2 linked regions of the Silvibacterium dinghuense genome follow. The protein of the gene in region 1 interacts with the protein of each later gene in a pairwise test. Links are inferred from orthologs where the notes say so. Each region holds a gene or a part of one and is shown on either strand. Other genes may lie near its edges.

The links.
Region 2: the proteins of mobA (region 1) and ESZ00_RS04075 interact in binary tests that used the Escherichia coli proteins (3 or more experiments, as listed by UniProt). The link is inferred for Silvibacterium dinghuense from one-to-one orthologs.

Annotation. Positions count from the first base shown.
Region 1 is NZ_SDMK01000001.1:195,851-207,455, forward strand. What follows is about bases 4,373-7,240. They hold mobA (molybdenum cofactor guanylyltransferase), read right to left. Parts: upstream 6,210-7,240; coding sequence 5,535-6,209; downstream 4,373-5,534. Other genes in these bases: ESZ00_RS00795 (carboxypeptidase-like regulatory domain-containing protein), read left to right, coding at 4,568-5,569; mgrA (L-glyceraldehyde 3-phosphate reductase), read right to left, coding at 6,212-7,240. In the rest of the region: ESZ00_RS00775 (multidrug effflux MFS transporter), read right to left, coding at 1-534; ESZ00_RS00780 (tetratricopeptide repeat protein), read right to left, coding at 691-2,925; ESZ00_RS00785 (lipocalin-like domain-containing protein), read right to left, coding at 3,003-3,455; ESZ00_RS00790 (ABC transporter ATP-binding protein), read right to left, coding at 3,467-4,219; more of mgrA, read right to left, coding at 7,241-7,243; ESZ00_RS00810 (dipeptidase), read right to left, coding at 7,271-8,650; ESZ00_RS00815 (rhodanese-like domain-containing protein), read right to left, coding at 9,078-9,446; ESZ00_RS00820 (sigma-54-dependent transcriptional regulator), read left to right, coding at 9,519-10,916; ESZ00_RS00825 (two-component system sensor histidine kinase NtrB), read left to right, coding at 11,003-11,605. UniProt on the Escherichia coli protein: Transfers a GMP moiety from GTP to Mo-molybdopterin (Mo-MPT) cofactor (Moco or molybdenum cofactor) to form Mo-molybdopterin guanine dinucleotide (Mo-MGD) cofactor.
Region 2 is NZ_SDMK01000001.1:1,029,517-1,041,131, forward strand. The notes cover bases 4,596-7,473. They hold ESZ00_RS04075 (molybdopterin molybdotransferase MoeA), read left to right. Parts: upstream 4,596-5,357; coding sequence 5,358-6,590; downstream 6,591-7,473. Other genes in these bases: ESZ00_RS04070 (carboxypeptidase-like regulatory domain-containing protein), read left to right, coding at 4,596-5,278; moaC (cyclic pyranopterin monophosphate synthase MoaC), read left to right, coding at 6,620-7,090; egtD (L-histidine N(alpha)-methyltransferase), read right to left, coding at 7,291-7,473. In the rest of the region: ESZ00_RS04050 (GNAT family N-acetyltransferase), read left to right, coding at 86-592; methylenetetrahydrofolate--tRNA-(uracil(54)-C(5))-methyltransferase (FADH(2)-oxidizing) TrmFO, read left to right, coding at 589-1,917; ESZ00_RS04060 (substrate-binding domain-containing protein), read left to right, coding at 2,096-3,088; 7-cyano-7-deazaguanine synthase QueC, read left to right, coding at 3,356-4,048; more of ESZ00_RS04070, read left to right, coding at 4,166-4,595; more of egtD, read right to left, coding at 7,474-8,220; ergothioneine biosynthesis protein EgtB, read right to left, coding at 8,340-9,638; ESZ00_RS04095 (DUF5666 domain-containing protein), read left to right, coding at 10,003-10,758; ESZ00_RS04100 (TonB-dependent receptor), read left to right, coding at 10,772-11,615. UniProt on the Escherichia coli protein: Catalyzes the insertion of molybdate into adenylated molybdopterin with the concomitant release of AMP.

The sequences.
Region 1 (11,605 bases):
TGCCATGGCGGCAAGGACGACGAAGATCCAGCGCCAGCCAAGACCAGACATGAGCGCGCTCCCGATGGTAGGCGCGAGCAGCGGCGAGGCTCCGATCATGAGAAAAAGAAGCGAGAAAACGCGGGCGCTCTGCTCAACCGGAAAGAAGTCGCGGACCATGGCAATCGCCGCGACCTGCGCGGCGCATCCGCCGAGGGCCTCCAGCGTACGCAGCGCTACAAAGGCATGCAGGGTGGGCGCCTTCGCGCAGCCGATAGAGCAGGCGACGTAAACGATGAGGCCGAAATAGAGCGGGCGCTTGCGGCCGAAGCGATCGAGCAACGGGCCATAGAAAAGCTGGCCGATGGCAAAACCGATGAAGTAACTCGAAAGCGAGAGGGAGATAGAGTGTGTCTCGGTATGGAACTCGCGGGCGATATGCGAGAACGCGGGGAGATACATGTCGATGGCAAAAGGCGTAACCACGCAGAGAGCGCCGAGAAGGACGAGAATCCATCTGGGGTGGCGGCCGGCATGGGAGAGCGAGGCGGTCATCGAGGCTTGTAGTCTCCGGAAAATATCTCGGTTGTAGTCTGATCAGCGACAGGCTGTACGGTATGCGGACAGCCGTTCCGGGCAGGCAGAGCCCGATGCCGTCCACACCTCTATATGATAGCTGCTCGATTGGATGCAGGAGAAAAAGCGTCAGGCTCAGGAATTTGGCGCAGGAGAGGCGTTAGGACCGCAAAGCTGGTTCACAATCGTTTGGGCCTTTGCTCTTGTCGCAGCTTCTCTGGCGCAGGCAAGAGCATCCTGGGCGAGCATACAGAGCTGATCCTTTCGCTGATCGGGCAAACGAGAGCCGACACCTGCCTGAAGGATGCATATGAGGGCGCGGAGATCGCCACATGCCAGCGGATCGGCCCGCCAAAGTGGCTCGATCTGGCGCCCAGCTTCGACACAGTCCGTCCAAGCATCGGAGAAACGACCGGCGGCAGCGCGCATCTTTGCCCGGTTGAGGAGACTGGTCACTGCGGCGGCATCCGGCGCCTGAGAGGCGCGAAGGGCAAGATCGGTGCGCACGGTGACAGCTCGATCGAAGATTTTTTCCGCGTTAGGCCAGTCTTTCTGAGCGGCAAGCAGCGCGCCGAGAGCGTCCAGCGCTTCGGCCAGATGCCGGGCATCCGGCGTCGCGATCGCGGCAAGGTCATGGGGATACAGGCTCAAGGCCTCGCGATAGTCGGCAACCGCCTCCCTGGTCTGACCGTTCACGGCCAGCCACTGCGCGCGGCTATACAACGCCTCAATCAGCAGAGGGCCATAAATAGCGGCATTTGCCTTATCTGTAAGAACTCTTAGAACAGCGATCGCCGACTCATAGTCTTCCCCTGCCGCAGCTGGATCGAGGCGGGTTTCGAGCGTGGCAAACTGAGCCAGTGTCACCGCGAGCTTGCCGATATCGGCCGTACCCCCGCGGCTGCGTATTTCGTTATAAGCTCCAAGAGCCTTGCGATAGCTCCATGCGGCACCGGAGTCGTCGCCGATGCGAGCCTTGTAAAAACCAATTCCGGTATAGATTTCGGCGATCTGCGGCAACCAGAGCAGCGGAGCAGCCTTGCCTGCCTCAAGCAGCGGATCGAGGGCCAGACGATAGATCTCGTCGATTTTCTGCGCACTCTCGCCGGTACTTCCGTACAGCTGGGCCAGATCACCATAGGTTCCGCTCAGCGCAGCAAGATAGGCATCGGGCTGCTGACTGGCGAGCGCACGATAGAGATCGATGGCTTTGAGATACGCCTTTTCCGCAGCAGCGCTGCGGCCTTGACGCGCATAGAGGATGCCGAGGTTGGTAAACAGAGGAGCACGCTCGGGCGACGAAGCCGGCATATCGGCAATCTTCTCGTAGATCTCGATGGCAGTCCGATCGTCATGGAGCGTCTGCGAAGCGTAGGCGTATTTGAAGCCATGCCCGCACGACGGATCAAGCTGCCAGGCTTCTCCATAGGCGTCGCGCGCCTTCAGCCAGTCGCGCTGCAGCTCGTGGATCATGCCGAGTTCGAAAAGATCGTGCGCAAGCTCTTCCGGCTTCACACTTCCCTGCTGCAGCTTGCTGCGGTCCTGCGTAATCTTGTCGTTTTTGAGATGAAGGGCCCCGGCAAAGTCGTGAATGGACAGCAGGCTCACGAGCGTGGCGGTCTGCTGTGATTTGTCTGCATCCAGCAGCTGAGCACGAAGGCTGGCGAGCTCGGCCTCCAGACGCTTTTTCTCTTCAGACGCGCCGGATTGCTGCTGGAGGAAGGACTCGAGCAGCTGCCGCGTAGCAGCAGCGTCATTCCCAATCTGTTCGAGCTTGTCCTGTACCCCCTCCTGAAAGATGAGCTGACTGCTTTTCCACGCCTGCTCGTAGGCTGGAGTAATGATGAGCGCGCGAAAGTTCTGGTCGAGGAGCGCCGGCATACTTTCCAGCAAAGCTGCGCGCAGCGATACAGGCAGCTCACGCAGCGTAAGTGTGATCGATGCCTTACCGCCTGCTCCGATAGCCGCACCTTCAGCGTCGATGCGGATCATGGTGCGGCAGAAAACATCGTCCAGCTGGCGATACTGACCGGACGGCACAGCATCCAGCGCGAGCGGCTGCGGGGCAGCAAGGCTCGTCTCCCAGTTCTGAAACCAGCTGCGATCTTCGTCGTCTTTCCTCTGCCCGGCAAGCTGTTGCAGGCTCACGCGCAGCGTCTGGCGATAGAGATCGTCGAGATGGAGGGCGGGGTCTTTGAGCTTGTCGAGAACGGAATCCTCGCCGAGATCCAGGATCTTCTCAGCGGCACTTTCGCCATATTTCTCGGCATACTTCTCGACGAATTTGCCCGCGGAAGCGCCGAGCCCGGCAGCAGCAATCTGAACTGCGGGACGTATCCAACTCCTCGCATTGTCCGGAACAGGCAGCATCGCCGCGCACTTTAGCGCATGGGGCGGGATCTTTGCCAGAGAAAAATCGACGGCTTATCGATGCACGCGCAAGGCGTTCAGATATGGCCGCGGACCCGCTCCCAGAGCAACTGCGCGACCATGGTGTGACGGCCGGCGCGCAGCGGCTCTGTACGCAGCGTAAGCCGGTCGCCTTCGAACCTGTACTCGCGCACCTCGGGACGCCCGACCCAGTGCGGGAAAAGGCTGGCCTCGACGTGATGAATCACCTTCGAACCCTCGACGGTAAAGCGGCCGGTGTAGGCAATGTAGTTGCGGTTGCGGCGTGGGCGATCCGTGGTGGGATCGGGGCTGATGCGCTCGATCACCCCGCGCTTGCGGCGCGCGGGCCCGAGGTTGCCGCTCATGTAGCCCTCGGCGGTGTAGATGAGATAGCCGCGCAGGTCCGTGCCCCACGGCTTTTCGACGATCCCGTCGTCGTGGATGAAGGCGTAGTCGATCAGGCGCCAGGTGCCGATGAAGTCTTTTGCAGTTGCGATGGTATCGGACATGAAAGAAAAAGCTAGACCCTTGGGAGCACCAGGGCGTCGAGTTCGAGGAACTGGCGGAGAATTTCGTCGTCGGACGCTTTCATCTCCTCCATGGTTCCGAAAAAGTGGGCCTTGCCCTGGTGCAGAAAGAGCACGCGGTCGGCAAGACGCTCGGCAAAACGCATGTCGTGGGTAACAACAATGCTGGTGAGGCGGAGTTGGTGCTTGAGCTTCTGGATGAGGTCGCCGAGCAGGCGGCCAATGAGCGGATCGACCATGGTCGTCGGCTCGTCGTAGAGAATGGCTTCGGGCTGCGCCGAAAGCGCACGAGCGATGGCGACCGAGCGCTTCATGCCGGTCGAGAGATCGGAGGGCAGCAGATCGCTCATCCCCGAGACGCCCACCATATCGAGCAGGCCGTTCACGATCTGCAGGATCTGGTCCTCGGCCAGTTCGCGGCGTTCGCGCAGCGGGAAGGCCACATTCTCGCCGACGCTGAGCGAGTCGAAAAGCGCACCGTTCTGAAAGACCATGGTGACCTTGCGGCGCACCAGCTGCATCTGCTCCTCGGTATAGCCGCAGAGGTCTTCTCCCGCGACCACGATACGGCCGGAATCGGGCTTGAGAAACCCCATGATCTGCTGGAGCGAGACCGATTTGCCGACACCGCTGCGGCCCAGGATGCAAAGTGTTTCCCCGGGATTCACAAAGAAACTCACGTCATCGAGGACGGTGAGGCTACCGAAGGACTTGGAGACATGCTCGAAGGCGACATAGGGGGCGATCTCACCCGACGGGCCAGTGGCTTCTCTGCCGGAAACAGAATCTGACTCTGCGGCGCCGCTGGGCAGAATTGCCTCAATCACGGGCAAATCATTCTGTGATGTCCCGGATTCATCAGCCTGATTCGACAAAGATTCCACTCCTCTCATCAGATTACGGCAAAAGCCAAAATTCGTGGATAAACAACCGTAGATGCAGATTTTGTGACCGAATAGCTACTCCGTGCCCTGTTTTTCTGGCCAAAAGATTTGTTTCATGGCTATTTCCGGCAAAATTCTGCACCAGACCGGGGGGTTAGTGAGTCTTACATAACGAATATTTTTCTGTCATGAGGAGCACCTTCCATCACGATGCGCATTCGCTCGTTTGCTATAGCTTTGATTTTCTGTGCGCTCGTTGTATACGCTCCTGCGCAACAGGTTGCGGCTCCTGATCCGCAGACCGGCACCCTGGTAGGCACCGTTACCGATATCCGCGGAGATGTGATTCCTCAGGCAGCAGTCGTGATTGACGGCGGCGACGAGCATCACATGCTCACGGCCAACGATACCGGCTTTTTCTCGCAGGCCGGACTGCATCCCGGCGTGATCTATCACCTGGCCATCGATGCTCCTGGATTTACGCAGTGGAAATCTCAGGAGATCACGCTGACGCCCGGCCAGTATTTTGAGATTACCGGCATCCGCATGAACGTTGCAGCTGCCGTGACGACGGTGACCGCGACGCTCGACACCAACGCCATCGCAGAACAGGAAGTCCACGTGGCGGAACAGCAGAAGGTGCTGGGCTTCATCCCCAACTTCTATACGGTGTATGACAAGCACCCGGTGCCCCTGAGCGCGAAGCTGAAGTTTCAGCTGGCAATGGCCACCGAACGCAATCCGGTTACGTTCCTCGGCGTGGGATTCATCTCGGCCGTCGACCAGGCAGCGGATACGCCGCACTATCAGCAGGGATGGGCAGGGTTCGGGCAGCGCGTTGGGGCAAACTACGCCAACGGCTTCACCGATATCTTCTTCGGCGGCGCCGTGCTTCCTTCCCTGCTGCACCAGGATCCCCGCTACTACTACCAGGGTGAGGGGTCGACCAAGTCACGCCTGATGCATGCGCTTACCAGCGCCTTCCTCTGCCATGGCGATAACGGCAAGATGCAGGTGAACTATTCGAGCATGGGCGGCTTTCTCATCTCGGGCGCGCTGGCCGAGACGTATTACCCCGAGCGCGACCGCGGTGCAGGACTGGTGATTTCAACCTTCGGAGTCAACCTGGCGGCAAACATGGCCAATGGCGTGATCCAGGAGTTCGTACTGCGCAAATTCACCCCCTCGGCGAAGAAGCAGCCGCTGAACTAGAGCCAGCCAGACTCCTGCCGGACAAACCGGCAGTTCCATGGGCAAACTGCTGCGGGGTGTTCCAGTTCTCAAGCCAGCGATGGAGCGGAACCTTCCCCGCAGTTTCAAGCCATGCACCCGTAGCGGCAATCGACTCGATATCGAAATCATCCACACGAAGACCGGCGCTGGCCGCAGCCTGCGGGATCACATGTTGTACCTTCGCATCGCCGGCTTCGAGCGCAGTACGGAGATACGGGTGCAGCCCGCGGTGATATACCGCACAGAGAGGATGCAGCCGGCCTCCGGCACTGGGGATGGTCGCGCCCGCACGCGTCATTTCGGCGCGCTCTACCAGCCACTTCAAAAAATCCACGGGCACGCAAGGCACATCGACAGCGAGAAAGAGGTTGAGCTCCGCGTCCGTGCCGGCCAGCGCGGACTCGATACCGCCAAGCGGTCCGTGTCCGGGGAAACGATCGGGAATGATCGGGGCAAATGCCGCAAGATCGGGACGGCTGCCGAGAATCTGCGCGGAAATGCCCATGGCCTCGAACTTCGCCAGCGAGTGCTCGATGAGCGCGCGTCCCTGCCACGGAAGCAGGGCCTTGTCCTGCCCCATGCGGCGGCTTTGGCCGCCGGCCAGGACAAAGCCGCGCATGCTTAGGCCGTGCCCTCGCGGGCACCCTTCCAGATATCGATCTCCGCATCCTTCGCGTGGCGATCGATCTCTTTTAGTTCAGTATCGGTGAACTTCAGCTTCTTCAACGCATCAAGCGAGTTGTCGAGCTGCTCGACATTGCGCGCGCCGATCAGCGCCGAGGTCACGCGCGGATCGCGTAGCGTCCAGGCGATAGCCATCTGCGCGAGGCTCTGGCCGCGCTTCTTTGCGATATTGTTGAGGGCGCGAACGCGCTTGAGGTTTTCGGCGTTCAGGAATCCCTTCTGAAACGAGCCGGCTGCGGTGGCGCGGGAGTTCTGCGGCACCCCCTTGAGGTACTTATCCGTGAGCAGCCCTTGCGCGAGCGGAGAGAATGCAATGCAGCCGACGCCCAGCTCATCGAGTGTGCCGAGCAGATCCTCTTCGATCCAGCGGTTGAGCATGGAATAGGAGGGCTGATGGATCAGCAGGTGCACACCTTCGTTCTCGAGGATGGCTGCAGCCTCGCGGGTGGCCTCCGGGCTATAAGACGAGATGCCGACGTAAAGCGCCTTGCCCTGGCGAACCGCGTCGGCAAGGGCACGCATCGTCTCCTCAAGCGGCGTCTCCGGGCTGGGACGATGCGAGTAGAAGATATCGACATAATCGAGCCCCATGCGCTTCAGGCTGTCATCGAGCGAAGCCCGCAGGTATTTGCGCGAGCCGCCGATGCCATACGGACCGGGCCACATGTCCCAGCCGGCCTTGGTCGAAATGACGAGCTCATTGCGATAGGGACGGAAGTCCTTGCGAAGAATCTCGCCGAAATTCTCCTCGGCCGAGCCATAAGGCGGACCATAGTTGTTGGCGAGGTCGAAGTGCGTGACGCCACGATCGAAGGCACGGCGCAGGATGGCGCGGCCGGTCTCAAAGACATCGGCGCCACCGAAGTTCTGCCACAGGCCCAGAGAGATGGGCGGCAGAAGAAGGCCGGAGTGTCCGCAGCGGCGAAAGGCAGGCGTATCGTAGCGTTTCGGATTCGGTTCGTAGCTCATGACTGTTCCCTGTGTGAAGGTGTGCGCTTACTTCGCGGCTCCAAGCCGCTCAAAGAAAACGATGATCGATTCAATGCCGCGATGGTAGTTCGCGATGTGAAATTTCTCGTTCGGCGCGTGAAGGTTGTCGTCAGGAAGGCCGAAGCCCATCATCACGGTGGGGATCTTCAGGTGACGCTCAAAATCGCCGACGATGGGAATCGAGCCGCCGCCGCGCACGAAGACCGTGTCCTTGTTCCAGACCTGGTGCATGGCCTCGCGGGCCGCTTCGATATAGGGGTTATCGGTACCGATGACGATGGGATCACCGGAGTGAATCATGCGTACATCGAGCTCGATCCCCTTCGGCTTCAGCGACTCCACATAAGCCTTGTATTGAGCAAAGGCCTGTTGCGGGGTCTGGTCTGGCACAAGGCGCATGGAGACCTTGGCCACGGCTTTCGCGGGGATCACGGTCTTCGCGCCGGCGCCGGTGAAACCTCCGGGCATGCCATGGACATCAAGCGTGGGCCGCGCCCAGGTGCGCTCGAGGACGGAAAAACCGGGCTCGCCCGTGAGCTGCGGTGAGCCGACTTCATGCTCGCGGTAAGCCTCTTCATCGAAGGGCAGCGAGGCCCAGGCCTTGAGCTCATCGGAACTCGGCGCCTTCACCGCGTCGTAGAAGCCGGGAATGAGGATGCGGCCGGCGGAGTCCTTGAGCTGGGCGATAATCTGCGCAAGCGCAACAAAGGGATTGGGGGCAGCACCGCCATACATGCCGGAGTGCAGGTCCGTCTTCGCACCGCGAGCCTCGATCTCGGTGTAAATCATGCCGCGCAGGCCGACGCAGAGAGTAGGCAGCTCAGGGGCGAACATCTCCGTATCGGAAACCAGGGCGAAATCCGCCTTGAGGCGATCGCCATGCTCACGCACGAATGCGGCAATGCCTTCTCCGCCCACCTCCTCCTCGCCTTCGAGGATGACACGCACATTGATGGGCAGCTTGCCGCCGTTCGCCGCAAAGAGCGACTCGAGCGCTTTAACGTGCATCATCATCTGGCCTTTGTCGTCGACGGCACCACGCGCATAGAGGTTGCCGTTGCGCTCGGTGGGCTCAAAGGGCGGGGTCGTCCACTCATCGAGCGGGTCGGGCGGCTGCACATCGTAATGTCCGTAGCAGAGAACGGCAGGCTTGCCTGCTGCATGGAGCCAGTCGGCATAGACCAGCGGATGACCCGAGGTGGGAATGATCTCGACGTTCTCCATGCCGATGCGCTTCAGCTCAGCCGCAAGCCAGTTCGCAGCGGCTGCCACATCCTTCGCATGCTCGGGCAGCGTGGAAATCGACGGGATGCGCAGCAGCGTCTTGAGCTCTTCGAGGAAGCGGGGCTGGTTTTCGCGGGCAAACGTGACAGCGGCAGAGGACATCGACAAAACTCCTGCGGGGTAAGAATCCAACAGTCGAGTATATCTATTCCGCATAGGGCGACCCGCCTTCGGCACCCGCTCCTTTTTGGTCGCGAGTAAAGAGTCTGGGTGGCCCATACAAGCCAGAGGTTGGCTTGTGTGGGGTGGGTTATTCTCGTCGGGGTTTAAGCTCTCCCATGTCTCAGAAGTGAGAGTTGGGGCACCCAGCTCGCCCCAACTCGATAGGGATGCGAGCTAGGGTGTATCGACCTATTCGAGGAGCGAGCGCCGGGAGCCGATTTTTTCGCTATCGAGGAGCGAGGAGCGACGCAGATTGGACATCTGCGAGCGACGAGTGACGAGGAGAGCGGGAAAATCGGCCCCGGCCCTCCGGTTTGCGGGGCAAATTGGCCCAGCAACGCTGCATCCCCGAATAGGTCGATACACCCTAGTAGCGAGGAACGGCCGAATCGATCTGCGCAGACCAGGCATCGATGCCGCCGCGCAGCGACTGCACGTTTTCGAAATCCTGCTGGCGGAGCCAGAGTGCGACATTGAGCGAGCGGACACCGTGGTGGCAGACGGTGACGATGTGTGCCTCGGGATCGAGCTCCTGCAAGCGGGAGCGGATCTCTCCCATGGGCATCAGGGTACTGCCTGCGATGCTGGCCGCCTCGAACTCCCACGGCTCCCGCACATCGAGCAGGACGAAGTTTTGAGTGTCTGCCGGAGTGGAATGGCTGGCAAGAATTTGTTGCAGATCGGTCGGCGAAATCTCGAAGTCCATCACTGTGATAAGGATACATCCCATACGCATGGGAAGCGGCTTTGAAAGCCGCGCCAAGCGCTTCTCTCCGTGATACAAGAGAGAGTGCCCCCTCAGTACTCTATGGTCAACCAAGAGAAAGTCCTGATTGTCGAAGATGAACCGCATGCCCTGATGGGCCTTGCGGAGCTGGTTTCCGGCTGGGGCTATCGCACCGACACTGCGCGCGACGGCCTCGAGGCGATCGAGCGCATCCAGGCCTGGCAGCCTGGCATTGTGGTCACCGACCTGAAAATGCCGCGGATGGACGGCCTCGAGCTGCTCTCGCGGCTGCATGACCTGAAAGAGCAACAGGCGGTGGTCGTACTCACTGCCCAGGGCTCCATTGAGCTGGCGGTCGAAGCCATGAAGATGGGCGCCTACGACTTTCTGCAGAAGCCCGTCGATCCGACACGCCTGCGGACTATCCTGCAAAATGCCACGCGACAGCGCGAAACCGAGCGTGAGCTCGAAGTGACGCGCCGCAAACTACGCGATACCGGCGTGCTGGGACCGCTGGTGGGCTCGTCGAAGAAGATGCAGGAGGTCTTCGCTCTGATCGAGCGGGTAGCACCGTCGAATGTCTCGGTGCTGATCACCGGCGAGAGCGGCACGGGCAAGGAACTGGTGGCACGGACGCTGCATGAGCTGAGCCCGCGGAAGACCAAGCCATTCGTCGCTGTGAACTGCGCGGCCATTCCGGAAACCCTCATCGAGAGCGAGATCTTCGGCCACGAAAAAGGCGCATTTACCGGCGCGGTGGAACGCCGGGCCGGCTGTTTTGAGCTGGCCGAGGAAGGCACGCTGCTGCTGGACGAAATTGGCGAAATGCCGATCGGAACACAGGCCAAGCTGCTGCGCGTGCTCGAGGAGCGGAAGCTGCGCCGGCTGGGCAGCAAGATCGAGGCTCCGGTAGACGTGCGTGTGCTGGCCGCCACGAACAAGCAGCCGGAAACGGCAGTTGCCGACGGACACCTGCGCGGGGATCTCTTCTATCGCCTGAATGTCTTTAATATCCATATGCCTCCCCTGCGCGAGCATAAGGAAGATATTCCGGCAATCGTGGACGCGATGCTTGAGGATATGGGCCGCAAGCATGACCGGCGTGTCAATGGCATCGATGGCGAAATGCTTTCACGCCTGATGAGCTACGACTGGCCGGGTAACGTGCGCGAGCTGCGCAATACCATCGAACGCGCCGTGGTGCTCTCTCTGGGAGACCAGCTCGAGGCGAAGCATCTGCCGCCTGGCTTTGGCACGCGCGCAGCCCGACCCGCGGGCGAGATCGCGGAAGATGCCATCCAGTTGCGTGTCGGCGCGACGGTGGACGAAGCCGAGCAGATGCTGATCCTCAAAACGCTCGAAGCCACCAGCAATAACAAGACCCGCGCTGCCGAGAAGCTGGGTATCAGCCTGAAGACGCTGCACAACAAGCTGAAGGAGTATGGCAGCGCCGCCGCAGACTCGGACGCCCAGCACTAAGCCATTCTCCCGCAATGTGATATCAGAATAGTCGCCTCTGCGCGACGCAGCCCTGCGGGCTTACACTGAGCATGGCTGCCTCAGACATGCGACTGAAGACAAAACTCGCCGCTGCGATCACCGTACTCGTATTTTTGATCGCTACAGTCCTCTCCTGGCTGTACATGACGCAGCTGCTGCAGCAGCACATCGAGCAGGCGTATTCATCGACCGACATCATCGCCCACCAGCTGCAGTTCGCCGTCCGCGAGGCGCTGGAAAACGGGCTGCGCGATAAGCAGTTCAATGCCAATGACCCAGCAGCGCTGCGCCAGGCCGTAGCCGATTCGCTGCGCGACGATCCGGGCCTGAATTCCTTCATCAACTCGGTCATCAATTACTCGCCGACGGTGCTCGACATTGCCATTGCCGATCGCAATGGTTACGGACTGGTTACTGCTCCCGATCCGGCGCTTCAGGATCATCGCCTTCCGCAGCGTCAGGATTATGCCTCGCTGCTGCAGAAGTCACCGCTGCGCGCCATCCATACGGTCTTCGGACCGCCCCAGGTCTATAACCTGTCACTTGGACTGGAGCGTGACAATCAGCCATTCCTGACCGTACGGGTGGGCATCCGGACAACCTTTCTGCAAAATGCCTTCCGTCCCTGGCTCGTGGAGTCGCTGACCTATATCGGTCTGGCAATCCTG
Region 2 (11,615 bases), 830 kb from region 1 along the record:
CCGCGCAGGAATCTGATCAATGAGCCGCAAAGCCGGCTTCTTATCGGGCCGCCGGCCGGGCTTTCTATAATGGACGATGCGACCCATGATCCAGATACGACCTGCAACCGCGGCTGACGTGCCGCTGATCCGAGCCTTTATCCAGGAGCTCGCAGACTATGAACGGGAGCCCGATGCCGTAAAAATCACAGAGGCCGAGCTCTTGCGTGATGGCTTCAGCGACGCAGGCGAGCGGTACTTCGCATGCCTGATCGCGGAACAGGACGGCGAACCAGCGGGCTTTGCCCTCTATTTCCCGATCTACTCCACCTGGCGCGGACGCAGCCTGCACCTCGAGGACCTGTTTGTCCGGCCGGCCTTTCGCCGGCTGGGGATCGGCAGAGCGCTGCTGCAGAGGGTAGCCGCACTTGCGGTGGAGCGGGGATGCGCGCGGCTGCAGTGGGATGTGCTCGCATGGAACGAACCGGCCATCGCGGTATATCGCAGCCTGAACGCGGAGATGCTGGATGAATGGCGGCGCATGCGCGTGGCCGACACATCGCTCGCAGCGCTGTCTGCGGCCGCAGACACAGAGGAGAAAACAAAATCATGAAGATTCGCGTAATTGGCGGCGGCCTTGCCGGACCCGAGGCGGCGCTGACCGCCGCGCGGCTGGGCTGCGAGGTAGAGCTGTACGAGATGCGGCCGGTGAAGCAGACACCCGCGCATCAAACATCCGATTTCGGCGAGCTGGTGTGCTCGAACTCGCTCAAGTCCGAAAGTGAAAACACTGCGCCATGGCTGCTCAAGGCGGAGATGCGCCGCGCCGGCTCTGTCCTGCTCCAGTGCGCGGACGCGAGCTCCGTGCCTGCCGGCCACGCGCTGGCCGTCGATCGCGTGGAATTCTCGCGGCTCATTGAGAAGGCCATCGCCGACGAACCGAAGATCAAGGTCATCCGCGAAGAGGTCACGCAGATCGATCCAGCCGACGGCATCACCATCATCGCCAGCGGCCCGCTCACCTCTTCGGCGCTCTCCGGCGAGATCGCGCGTCTCACCGGAGCCGAGCACCTCGCGTTCTACGACTCCATCAGCCCCATCGTCGAAACCGACTCCATCGACAAGGATCGCGTCTACTTTGCCGCGCGCTGGGACAAAGGCACGGCTGACTACATCAACTGCCCGATGAACAGGGAGGAGTACGACGCCTTCTACGACGCGCTCATCTCTGCCGAACAGGTGAAGGAAAAGGAGTGGGAAAAGCTCGACTACTTCGAGGGCTGTCTGCCCATTGAAGAGCTGGCCCGCCGCGGCCGCGACACGCTGCGCTTCGGCCCCATGAAGCCCGTGGGCCTGCGCGACCCTAGAACGGGAAAGACGCCGTGGGCTGTGGTCCAGCTGCGCTGCGAGAACCTGCGCGCCGACAGCTACAACCTCGTCGGCTTCCAGAATCACCTGAAATACGGCGAGCAGGCGCGCATCCTGCGCATGATCCCCGGCCTCGAGAACGCAAAATTCCTGCGCTATGGGCAGATTCATCGCAACACCTACATCCAGGCGCCAAAGGTGCTCGCGGAAACGCTGCAGATGAAGGAGCATCCGTCCATCTTCTTCGCCGGGCAGATCTCCGGCGTCGAGGGCTACACCGAGTCGATCGCCACCGGCCTGCTGGCCGGCATCTTCGCGGCGACCTGTGCGCACGGAAAGACGGCCGATCCGACACCCCGCCCCACCGCGCTCGGCTCGCTGGTGCACTACATCACACATTTCGAAGGCAAACGGTTTGATCCTGCGAATATCACTTTCGACCTGATTCCGCCTCTCGAAGAAGAGTTACGCAAGAAGATTCGCGACAAAAAGGAACGGCACCGCATCCAGTGCGAGCGCGCGCTGACCGCATTTGACGCATGGCTGGCCGCGCTGCCGCATCCGGCATAACGGGGGACTCGCTCCCTGGCGCATCTCCGGACAGTGGAATTTCTGCTCTCAGCGCGACCATGACAGCGCGCAGGGAGTAGAATTCCGCCGCGCCATTCGCTGCGCAGACCGACCCGCGCTTCTGTTGGGACTTCCCGAGCCGGCCACAGCCTGGCGTTTCTGTCGTGGGAGGATTCCTATGTACAAGCTCCATACCGCAGGGACGATTTCCGTACTCCTCACCCTTGTCCTGCTCGGCGGCTGCGGCCGTCACTCCAACAAAGAGACGTATTACCTCGTATCGAACAACTTGAACCTGCCCTACTGGAAGACAGCAGTGGCAGGATTCGAAAAAGCCGCGGCGGAATACGACGTCACCGCAAAGGTGGTCGGCCCGCAAAATTACGACGCCTCTGCCGAGTCACAGGCCTTCGATCAGGCCGTGGCCACTAATCCGAGCGGCATCCTCGTCTCCGTAGCCGACGCCTCGGCCATGCAATCGCAGATCGATGCAGCGCTGGCCAAAGGAGTTCCGGTCATCACCATGGACTCCGATGCTCCGCACAGCCATCGCATCTTTTTCATCGGCACCAATAACCGCGAAGCCGGACACCTGGGCGGACAGCGCGTCGTAGACCGGCTGGGCGGCAAGGGCAACGTGGTCTTTTTCACCATGCCCGGCCAGCCCAATCTCGATGAGCGCCTGAACGGCTACATGGAAATCTTCGCCCAGCATCCGGGCATCAAGGTGGCGGAGATCTTCAACATCAAGGGCGACTCCGGCAACGCCATGGATAAGACGCCACAGTACCTGGCACAGACCGGCGCGAACAAGGTCGATGCGTTCATCTGCCTCGAAGCCTCGGCCGGCAAGGATGTAGCCGAGGTGCTCAAGCGTCAGAAAGCCACCGACCGCCTGCTGATCGCCATGGATGTCGATCCGGACACCCTGAACCTGATCAAGGAGGGCGTGATCGACGCCACGATCGCGCAAAAGCCATACACGATGGCCTACTACGGTCTGAAGGCACTCGATGAAATCCACCACGCGCCGCTGAAAAACCTGGGAGCCGACTTTGCCGTGGATACGTTCTCCCCGGTTCCGGTCTTCATCGATACCGGCACGGCGCAGGTAGACAAGGACAACGTAGACATCTACGCCGCCTCGGCCACACAAGCCGGCCAGCAATAACTGCTGCGCGCAGGGCGATCCGCCTTTGGCACCCGCTCCCGCTGATCGCAAGCTTGGGGTTGTTCTTCCTTTTGGAAAGAGGAACCCAGGGTGCCCCACGTCTCGATTTTGAGACGTGGGGTGGTACCGCTGCCAGTCCGCGACCAGCGGGAGCGGAGGCCGAAGGCAAAAGGCCGCGCGGTTAGCGCCGACCAGCGGGAGCGGAGGCCGAAGGCGAAATGCCTGGACGGCCAGTCCTGCGCAGCAGCCGGGGTATCATGGAGAGTTATGTCCTTTCCCCGCACGCGCGCCGTGGTTTGTCTCTCGGGGGGCATGGATTCGGTGGTCTGCGCGGCTCTCACCGCGCGCGACCACGATGCCTATGCCCTGCACTTCAGCTATGGTCAGCGGACCGAGGAGCGCGAGCTGAAAAGCGCCCGCGCAGTCGCGGAAACGCTCGGATTCAAAGACTTTTTACATGTGAAGTTTGATTTCTTCCGGCGCATCGGCGGCTCGGCGCTGACCGACGATTCGATCGCGGTCCCGAAGGCTCCGGAAGAGGAGCCGATCGGCCATTCCGTGCCCGTGACCTATGTTCCCTTCCGCAACGCGCACTTTCTTTCCGCGGCGGTGAGCTGGGCCGAGGTACTGGGAGCCCGGCACATCGTCATCGGCGCCGTCGAGCAGGACAGTTCCGGCTATCCCGACTGCCGTCCGGCCTATTACGAGGCATTTCAGACCCTGATCGAGCGCGGAACGAAGGACGGAGACATCAAAGTTTCCACTCCGCTCATCCATATGCGCAAGAAGGAGATCGTGGCGCTGGGCCTTGAACTGAACGCTCCGTTCCATTTAACGTGGTCCTGCTACTCGGGCGCCGAGGCGGCGTGCGGAGAGTGTGACAGTTGCGTGCTCCGCCTGCGCGCATTTCGCGAAGCAGGCCTCACCGACCCGATTCCCTACGTCAGCAGCAAAGGATAGGCTACCCGGGCAGAACAAGCCGGGAGCGAAACAATCGGCAAACAGATTCGGACCTCGCCTTTCGCCCACGCGGCGCAAGGGCCAGGCGCTCAGAAAGTACCCAAGGAGATCAAAAGAATGGGAACGAAGATTACCAGCAGCACAAGCCTCCGGCTGGCCCTTGGGCTGGCTCTTACCGCCGCACCTTTTGCGACCGCCTCGTTTGCGCAGGATGCGCCGGGTAAGCTGCACGGCCACGTCATTGACCCGGCCGGCGTACCGATCGCGGGCGTGAACGTCGAGGTGAGCACGGACGGCAAGACCGCAAAGTACACCTTCAAGACCAATGACAGCGGCGACTACACCGGCGACGGCATCGCTCCCGGCACCTACGTCATTACGCTCGACAACGCAACCGGCAAGCCGATCGACCAGTTCCAGAACGTGAAGATCACCTCCGGCGCCGACACCGCACAGGACTTCGACCTGACCCGTGCCGACTATGTGGCCAAGCTTTCCCCCGAGCAGCGCAAGCAGCTCGAGGAAGTGCGCACGAAGAACGCTGCCGCCCTCAAGGAGAACGGCGTCATCAAGAACCTGAACGCCGACCTGAAGGAAGCCCGCCAGGATAACCACGACAAGAACTACGCCGCTGCCGACGCGCTGATGACCAAGGACACCACGGCCAAGCCCGACGCGGCTGTACTCTGGGTGGAACTGGGCGTAGCGCAGAAGGGTGAGAAGAAGTACCCCGACGCCGAGACCTCGCTCAAGAAGGCAGTGGAGCTCGACAACGCCGGCGGCAAGCCGAACCCGGAGATCGAGGCAGCGGCCAACGACGCACTGGGTGAGACGCTCGCCACTGAAGGCAAGATTCCCGATGCTCAGGCGGCTTACGAGGCAGCGGCCAAGGCTGCTGCGACCAAGGACCCGAAGGCGGCCTTCATGCACTACCAGAACGAGGCCATCATGATGGATCGCGCCGGCAATGTGGATGCGACCGTCGCCGCCGCCGACCAGGCCATCGCCGCCGACCCGACCCAGCCCATCCCCTACTACCTGAAGGGCAAGGCGCTCATCAACAAGGCGACCGTGGACCCGAAGACGCAGAAGATCGTTGCGCCTCCGGGCTGCGCCGAGGCCTACGAGAAGTATCTCGACCTGGCGCCGAACGGTCCCTTCGCAGCAGATGCGAAGAACATCCTCGACTCGCTCGGCACCAAGATCCAGTCGAAGTACAAGGCCAAGTAATCGCTCCAATCGAAACGCCGAACGCCGTCCCTCCGGGGACGGCGTTCGTGTTTTCGGGCTGCCGATCTAAGATGCAAGGGTGAGCGATCGAGTATTGAGCTACGAAAATGCAGCGTCCACCGTTCTGGAGCAGGGTCGCATAGCGGCCACTGCCGCGCGGCGAATGGAAGATGTGGCTCTCGGCAAAGCTCCCGGCAGAGTGTTGGCTGCAACCCTGCTTGCCGACCGTGACCAGCCGCCGTTTCCGCGCTCGGTGCGCGACGGCTACGCGGCCCGCGCCGCCGAGCTTGACGGGCGCCCCCTGCAGGTGATCGGACAGATCCATGCCGGCGAAAGCTGGACAGGCGCCACGCCTGCAGAGAACGAGGCCATCGAGATCATGACCGGCGCGCCGCTGCCCGAAGGACTGGACTGTGTGGCGATGATCGAGCACGTGCGCGAAGAGAGTGGCCGCATCACGCCCGAGGCCGGACGCCGCTGGCGCGTGGGCGAGAATGTCGTCCCGCGCGGGGCCGAGGCGCGTGCAGGAGCGGCACTGGTGCCAGCAGGCACACGGCTGGGGACTCAGCACGTGGCCGTAGCGGCGATCTGCGGCTACAGCCAGGTCAAGGTCTATGCGCGGCCGCGCGTCGCCATCCTGGCAACGGGCGATGAACTGGTCGGTCTCTCCGAAATGCCGGGGCCATTCCAGATTCGTAACTCCAACAGTTACTCATTGGCGTCACAGGTGGAGCGCGCTGGCGGAGAAGCAATGATCCTGCCCGCTGCTCCGGACCAGCTCGAGACCATTGCCGACTCGATCCGCGAGGCTGCGCAGTACGACATGATCCTGCTTTCAGGTGGTGTCTCGATGGGTCGCCGCGACTTCGTCGAGCTGGCGCTCGAGAGCCTGGGCGCGGAGTTCTTCTTCACCGGCGCGAAGATTCAGCCAGGCAAGCCCGTCGTCTTCGGGCGCATCCCAGTGAATCAAGGCTGGCGATATTTCTTCGGACTGCCGGGGAATCCGGTCTCGACCATGGTGACCTTCGCACTCTTCGGCGCGCCGCTGCTGCGCGCGCTCTCCGGCGAATCCGAAAATCGCTGGCCCCCGCGATTCCTCACCGCACGGCTCACTGCAAAGGCCGAAGGCAGGCCAGGCCTCACGCGCTTTCTGCCTTCGCGCTCGGCGACCACAAGGCACGGGCTCGAAGTCCATCCTGTGCCCTGGCAGGGCTCGGGAGATCTAGCCGCGACAGCGACCGCAGGCGTCTTCGCGGTAGTGCCGGAAGAAGGACTCGCAGCCGGTGCGGAAGTACGGGTGGTGGAACTGTGAGCGAAACACAGAGATCAGGAGGAGATGGAGTGGAAAAGCTCTCGCATTTTGACGAGACCGGACGAGCACGCATGGTAGACGTCAGCGAAAAGGCACAGACGCGGCGTGAGGCAACTGCCGCGGCCTTCGTAGCGATGGATCAGCGCGTCCTCGCCGCCCTGCCGCAGAACCCGAAAGGCAATCCGCTCGAGACGGCGCGCTTTGCCGGCATCCAGGCAGCGAAGCAGACCGCGATGCTCATCCCCATGTGCCATCCGCTGCCCCTGAGCTTCATCGATGTTGCAGCGACGATCACCGAGGGCGGCATCGCCATCGAAGCCACGGCGGCAACCACCGCCGGCACCGGCGTCGAGATGGAGGCGCTGACCGCCGCGTCCATTGCCGCGCTGACCGTTTACGACATGTGCAAGGCGCTCGACAAGGGCATCGTCATCCGCGAAGTGCGGCTGCTCAGAAAGACCGGAGGCAAAAGCGGAGACTATACCGCAGCCGACAGATAGAACCCCGAGTGCCCCGCATCTCATTCTTATCAAGATGTGGGAGAGTACAGAACATCGGATCGGGGCCAGCAAAGTTTGCACCTTCCCATGTCTCAAGATCGAGACATGGGAACTCAGCTTCTTCTCTACCTGGGGACGAACAACACCCCTCCGCGACCAGCGGAAGCGCCACGCGAAGCAGGTCGCCCTGCGCGCAGCAGCTATACCACAGTCGCAAGGTAAACACCGAACCACTGCCGCGGATCGCTCCAGCAGCGCGTCAGGGCAAAGCCTGCGCGCTCGATGATGGAGGCGATGGACTCCGGCGTGAATTTGTAACTGTTCTCGGTGTGAATCGTCTCGCCGCGCGCAAAGCGCACTTCGAGATGTAACGCCGGAATCGAAACCGTCTGCGCGATGAGGCTCTCAAGATGCATCTCGATGCGCGACTGCTCCTGATTCCAGCGGGCGCGATGGCGGAAGGTGCGCAGGTTGAAGTCGGCTCCGAGCTCGCGATGGATCCGCGTGAGAACGTTCTTATTGAAGTCGGCCGTCACCCCTGCGGCATCGTCATAAGCCGGGATGAGGACAGACGCATCCTTGGCGCGATCGGCCCCGAGCAGCAGATGATCGCCGGGCGCAAGAATGCGGCGCGCCTCGCGCAGCACCTGCACCGCATCCGCAGGCTCGAAGTTGCCGATGCTCGAACCGATATAAAGGACCAGCCTGCGGCCTTCGCACGGAATCGGCTCGATGCCCTGCGTGTAATCGCCGACACGAGACTCGATGCGCACGCCGGGAATGCCCTCAGCGATATGCTGCTCGGCCGCGGCCAGCGCGGAGGCCGATACATCGATGGGGTAGTAGTCGACCGCGCCCTGGCTGCGGATCGCAGCACGCAGCAGCAGACCGGTCTTGGTCGCCGTGCCCGCTCCCAGCTCAATCATGGTCAGCGGCCCAGACTCTGCAGCAGCGGCGGCGATCATCTCATCTCCGTGCTCGGCAAAGATCGCGCGCTCGGTGCGCGTGAGGTAGTACTCGGGCAGCTCGGTGATCGCTTCGAAGAGCTCCGAGCCCCGCTGGTCATAAAAGAGCCAGGGACAAAGCGTCTTGGGCCTGGAGGTGAGGCCGCGATAGACCTCGGAACCCACAGGCGTACAAGCGGCTTCCGGTAAAGAAAGAGTCGACGATACAGCGTGCATGCAAAGGGACCCGGCTTTCGGTTAGTCTTTCGTCTCTAAAAAAAGAAACTCACGAGTGCATCTACGAACTAACGGTTGGCCAGACGCAGGCCCGCAAACTGCCAACGGGTATCCGGCGAAAAGAAATTCCTGTAAGTCGAACGGATATGACTGGCCGGGGTAACGGCAGAGCCGCCGCGCAGGACCATCTGGTTGCACATGAACTTGCCGTTGTACTCGCCGAGCGCTCCGGGCTCCGCGGCAAATCCCGGATAGCCGAGATACGCGCTGGCCGTCCACTCCCACAGGTCGCCATACATCTGCTGCAGACCTGCGCCAGAAGACGCGGGCATGGGATGCAGCTCGCCGGATTCGAGGAAATTGCCAGTTGCCGGCTCGGGGATGGTCTCCGCCGCAGCCTCCCACTCCTGCTCCGTGGGCAGGCGCTTGCCCGCCCAGCGGGCAAAGGCATCGGCCTCGAAATAACTCACATGGCAGACCGGCGTAGCCAGCATCGCCGCGAGCGGCATGGCACCGGCCAGGGTGAAGAGCTGCCACTCGCCGTCATCCCCATGGAACCAGTAGAGCGGCGCGCTCCACTGCTGCGCCTTCACCGTCTCCCACCCCTCGGAGAGCCACAGCTCCGGACGCTGATAGCCTCCGTCACGCATGAAGTCGAGATACTCGCCGCAGGTCACCAGCCGCGAGGCAAGCGTATAGGGCTCGAGATAATGCCTGTGGCGGGGCCGCTCGTTGTCGAAGGAGAAGCCCTCCCCGCGATGGCCGATCTCGACCAGGCCGCCGGGGAAGTCGATCCAGCGTACAGGCGGAGCCTCCGTAGCCACTGCCAGCGGCTCGCTGCGATAGGCCGCATGCAGCGGATTCACCCAGAAAGCATTCTTCACGTCGTAGGCCAGCAGCTCCTGGTGCTGCTGTTCATGGTGCACGCCGATGGTGATGCGGCGTACAGCTTCAGGATGCGCAGAGGACTCGAGCAGACGCTCGACAGCCGCATCGACATGGTGGCGGTAAGCGCGGATCTCTTCCAGCGAGGGCCGGGAGAAGCAGGCGCGCAGCTTCTTGAGCGGCTGGTCGGAGACGGAATTGTAGTAGCTGTTGAAGAGCCAGACGAAGTCGGGATGGAAGGGACGGTATCCCTCGAGGTAGGGGGTCAGAACGAAGGTCTCGAAGAACCAGGTGGTGTGGGCCAGGTGCCACTTCACCGGGCTGGCCTCGGGGCAGGACTGCACCATCATGTCTTCCGGGGTAAGCGGCAGGCAGAGCGTTTCCGTCTGCTGCCGCACACTACAAAAGAACAGGAGCAGATCCTGCGACGATGCAGGCCGTACAGACAGGGTTTCGGCGGCCGGGCTTACCGTTGCATGCATGGCGTGCTCACCTTCCTGAAAGGGATTGGCCGGGCACGCGGCAATGCGGCTCCGGGTTAAAAAGATCGGACAGGATCGGGGCTGCAAAAATCGGGCAGAGTCGGAGCCCTGCTACGGTTCTGGCCACAGTTGCCGGTCTCTATCTCTGATTGAGAACAGGACAGACGGCGAAACGTTGCCAGAGCCCTGCATATCAAACGCAAACCGCTGCTTCCAACAGATGCGCGAAACCCGGGGAAGGCTTCGCAGGATATTCTCAGGCTTATCGATACCTTGCGTCTTCCAGGCTACAGAAGGCGTCTATCACGCAGCCTATCAGCGCTTCCGCTTTCCCCCGAGACTGTAGCAGAAAGGACTGAATGTCGTGACCAGATTCCGCAAATTCCCGCTCCTGCTCCTGCTCGCGCTGCTGGTCGGAGCCATCCCGGCGGTCGCGCAGGACCCTTCAGGCGGACAGGACGGGCCTCCGCAGGGTGGTCCCGGCGGCCCAGGTGGCGGTCCGGGCGCGGGCATGATGCAGGCCTTTAATGAGCACGGCGTGCAGGGCACGGTGACGGCCATCAGCGGCTCGAATCTGACCGTAAAAACCGATGATGGCACCACCTGGAAGATCGAGACAGGCCCCAACACCCGGGTCCGCAAGCAGCGTGACCAGATCAAGCTGACCGATATTCACGTCGGGGACATGGTCGGCGCCTTCGGTGACAAGGACGACAAGGCGAAGGACCTCGGCGCAATCGCCGTGATCGTCATCGACAAAGAGCAATACGAAAAGGCCAAGGCGGACTTCGGCAAGACCTGGACAACAGGTGTGGTGCAGTCGATCGTCGAGACGAAGATCACCATCAAGCGTCCGGACAATGTCGTGCAGACCATCGTCGTGGACGAGAACACCTCATTCCGGAAGCGCCGCGACAGCATCACCCTGGCCGATATCAAGGCAGGCGACAACATAACCGCGCGAGGCGGACTGCAAGGCACGGACTTCCTGGCCAAGACGCTGAATGTCGGCGGCCCTGGAGGACCAGGTGGTCCGGGCGGCCGAGGCTTTGGCGGTCCTGGAAACGGGCCGGGGAACGGGCCCGAAAGTGGCAATCCTCCGCAAAATCCCAACTTTTAATTGAAAACAGGCCATGATGCAGCGACTCCTTTCCACGATTGCTCTACTCGCCGTGTCTCCGCTGGCAGCTTCAGCGGCGAGTGCCCCCCTTTCGCGGCAACAGGCTGCCCCTGCCCAGGCAAGTCCTGTCCAGACAAGTTCTGGTCAGGCGGGTTCGGCGCAGGCAGATGCGGCGCCGTCGTCTCCCGTCCAGACCGGCGGCACCATCCACGGCACGGTCAAATCGGGCACCACACCGCTGCCCGGCGTGAGCATCACAGCCACGAATACGCTCACCGGCAAGCGCTACTCGACGGCCACCGATGCGACCGGCGCCTACAGCATGACCATCCCCGCCAATGGCCGCTACGTGGTAAAGACCGAGCTGGCCGCCTTTGCCGAGTCGACCGGCGAAGCCCTGCTGAACGCCACCGGGCATGACCGCACGGTGGACTTCACATTGCTGCTGGCCTCGCGCGCGGCAGCACAACAGCAGCAGGAGACGGCCTCATCCGGCAGCACAGGCGGAGCACGGCAGTATGGCAGCGGACGCGGTGCGCAAAATCTCTCCCTGCTGGGTTCGGCTTCTGATCTGATCAGCGCGGCAACCGGCAGCGGCGCAACCGAAAGCGCGACACAGCTGCCCAGCCTGGCCAGCGCGACCGATACCTCGACCGAATCCGTGGCCGTAGCTGGACAGACCGGCTCGACCGATCCCTTTGCCGGCATGCACCCCGGTGACGGACCACCCGATGGCGGACCGGACGGTCAGGGCGGTCCAGGCAGTGGTGGTGGTCCTGGCGGCGGCGGACCGGGTGGCGGCGGCCCCGGAGGGGGTGGTCCAGGGGGTGGAGGTCCCGGCGGCGGTGGTGGCTTCG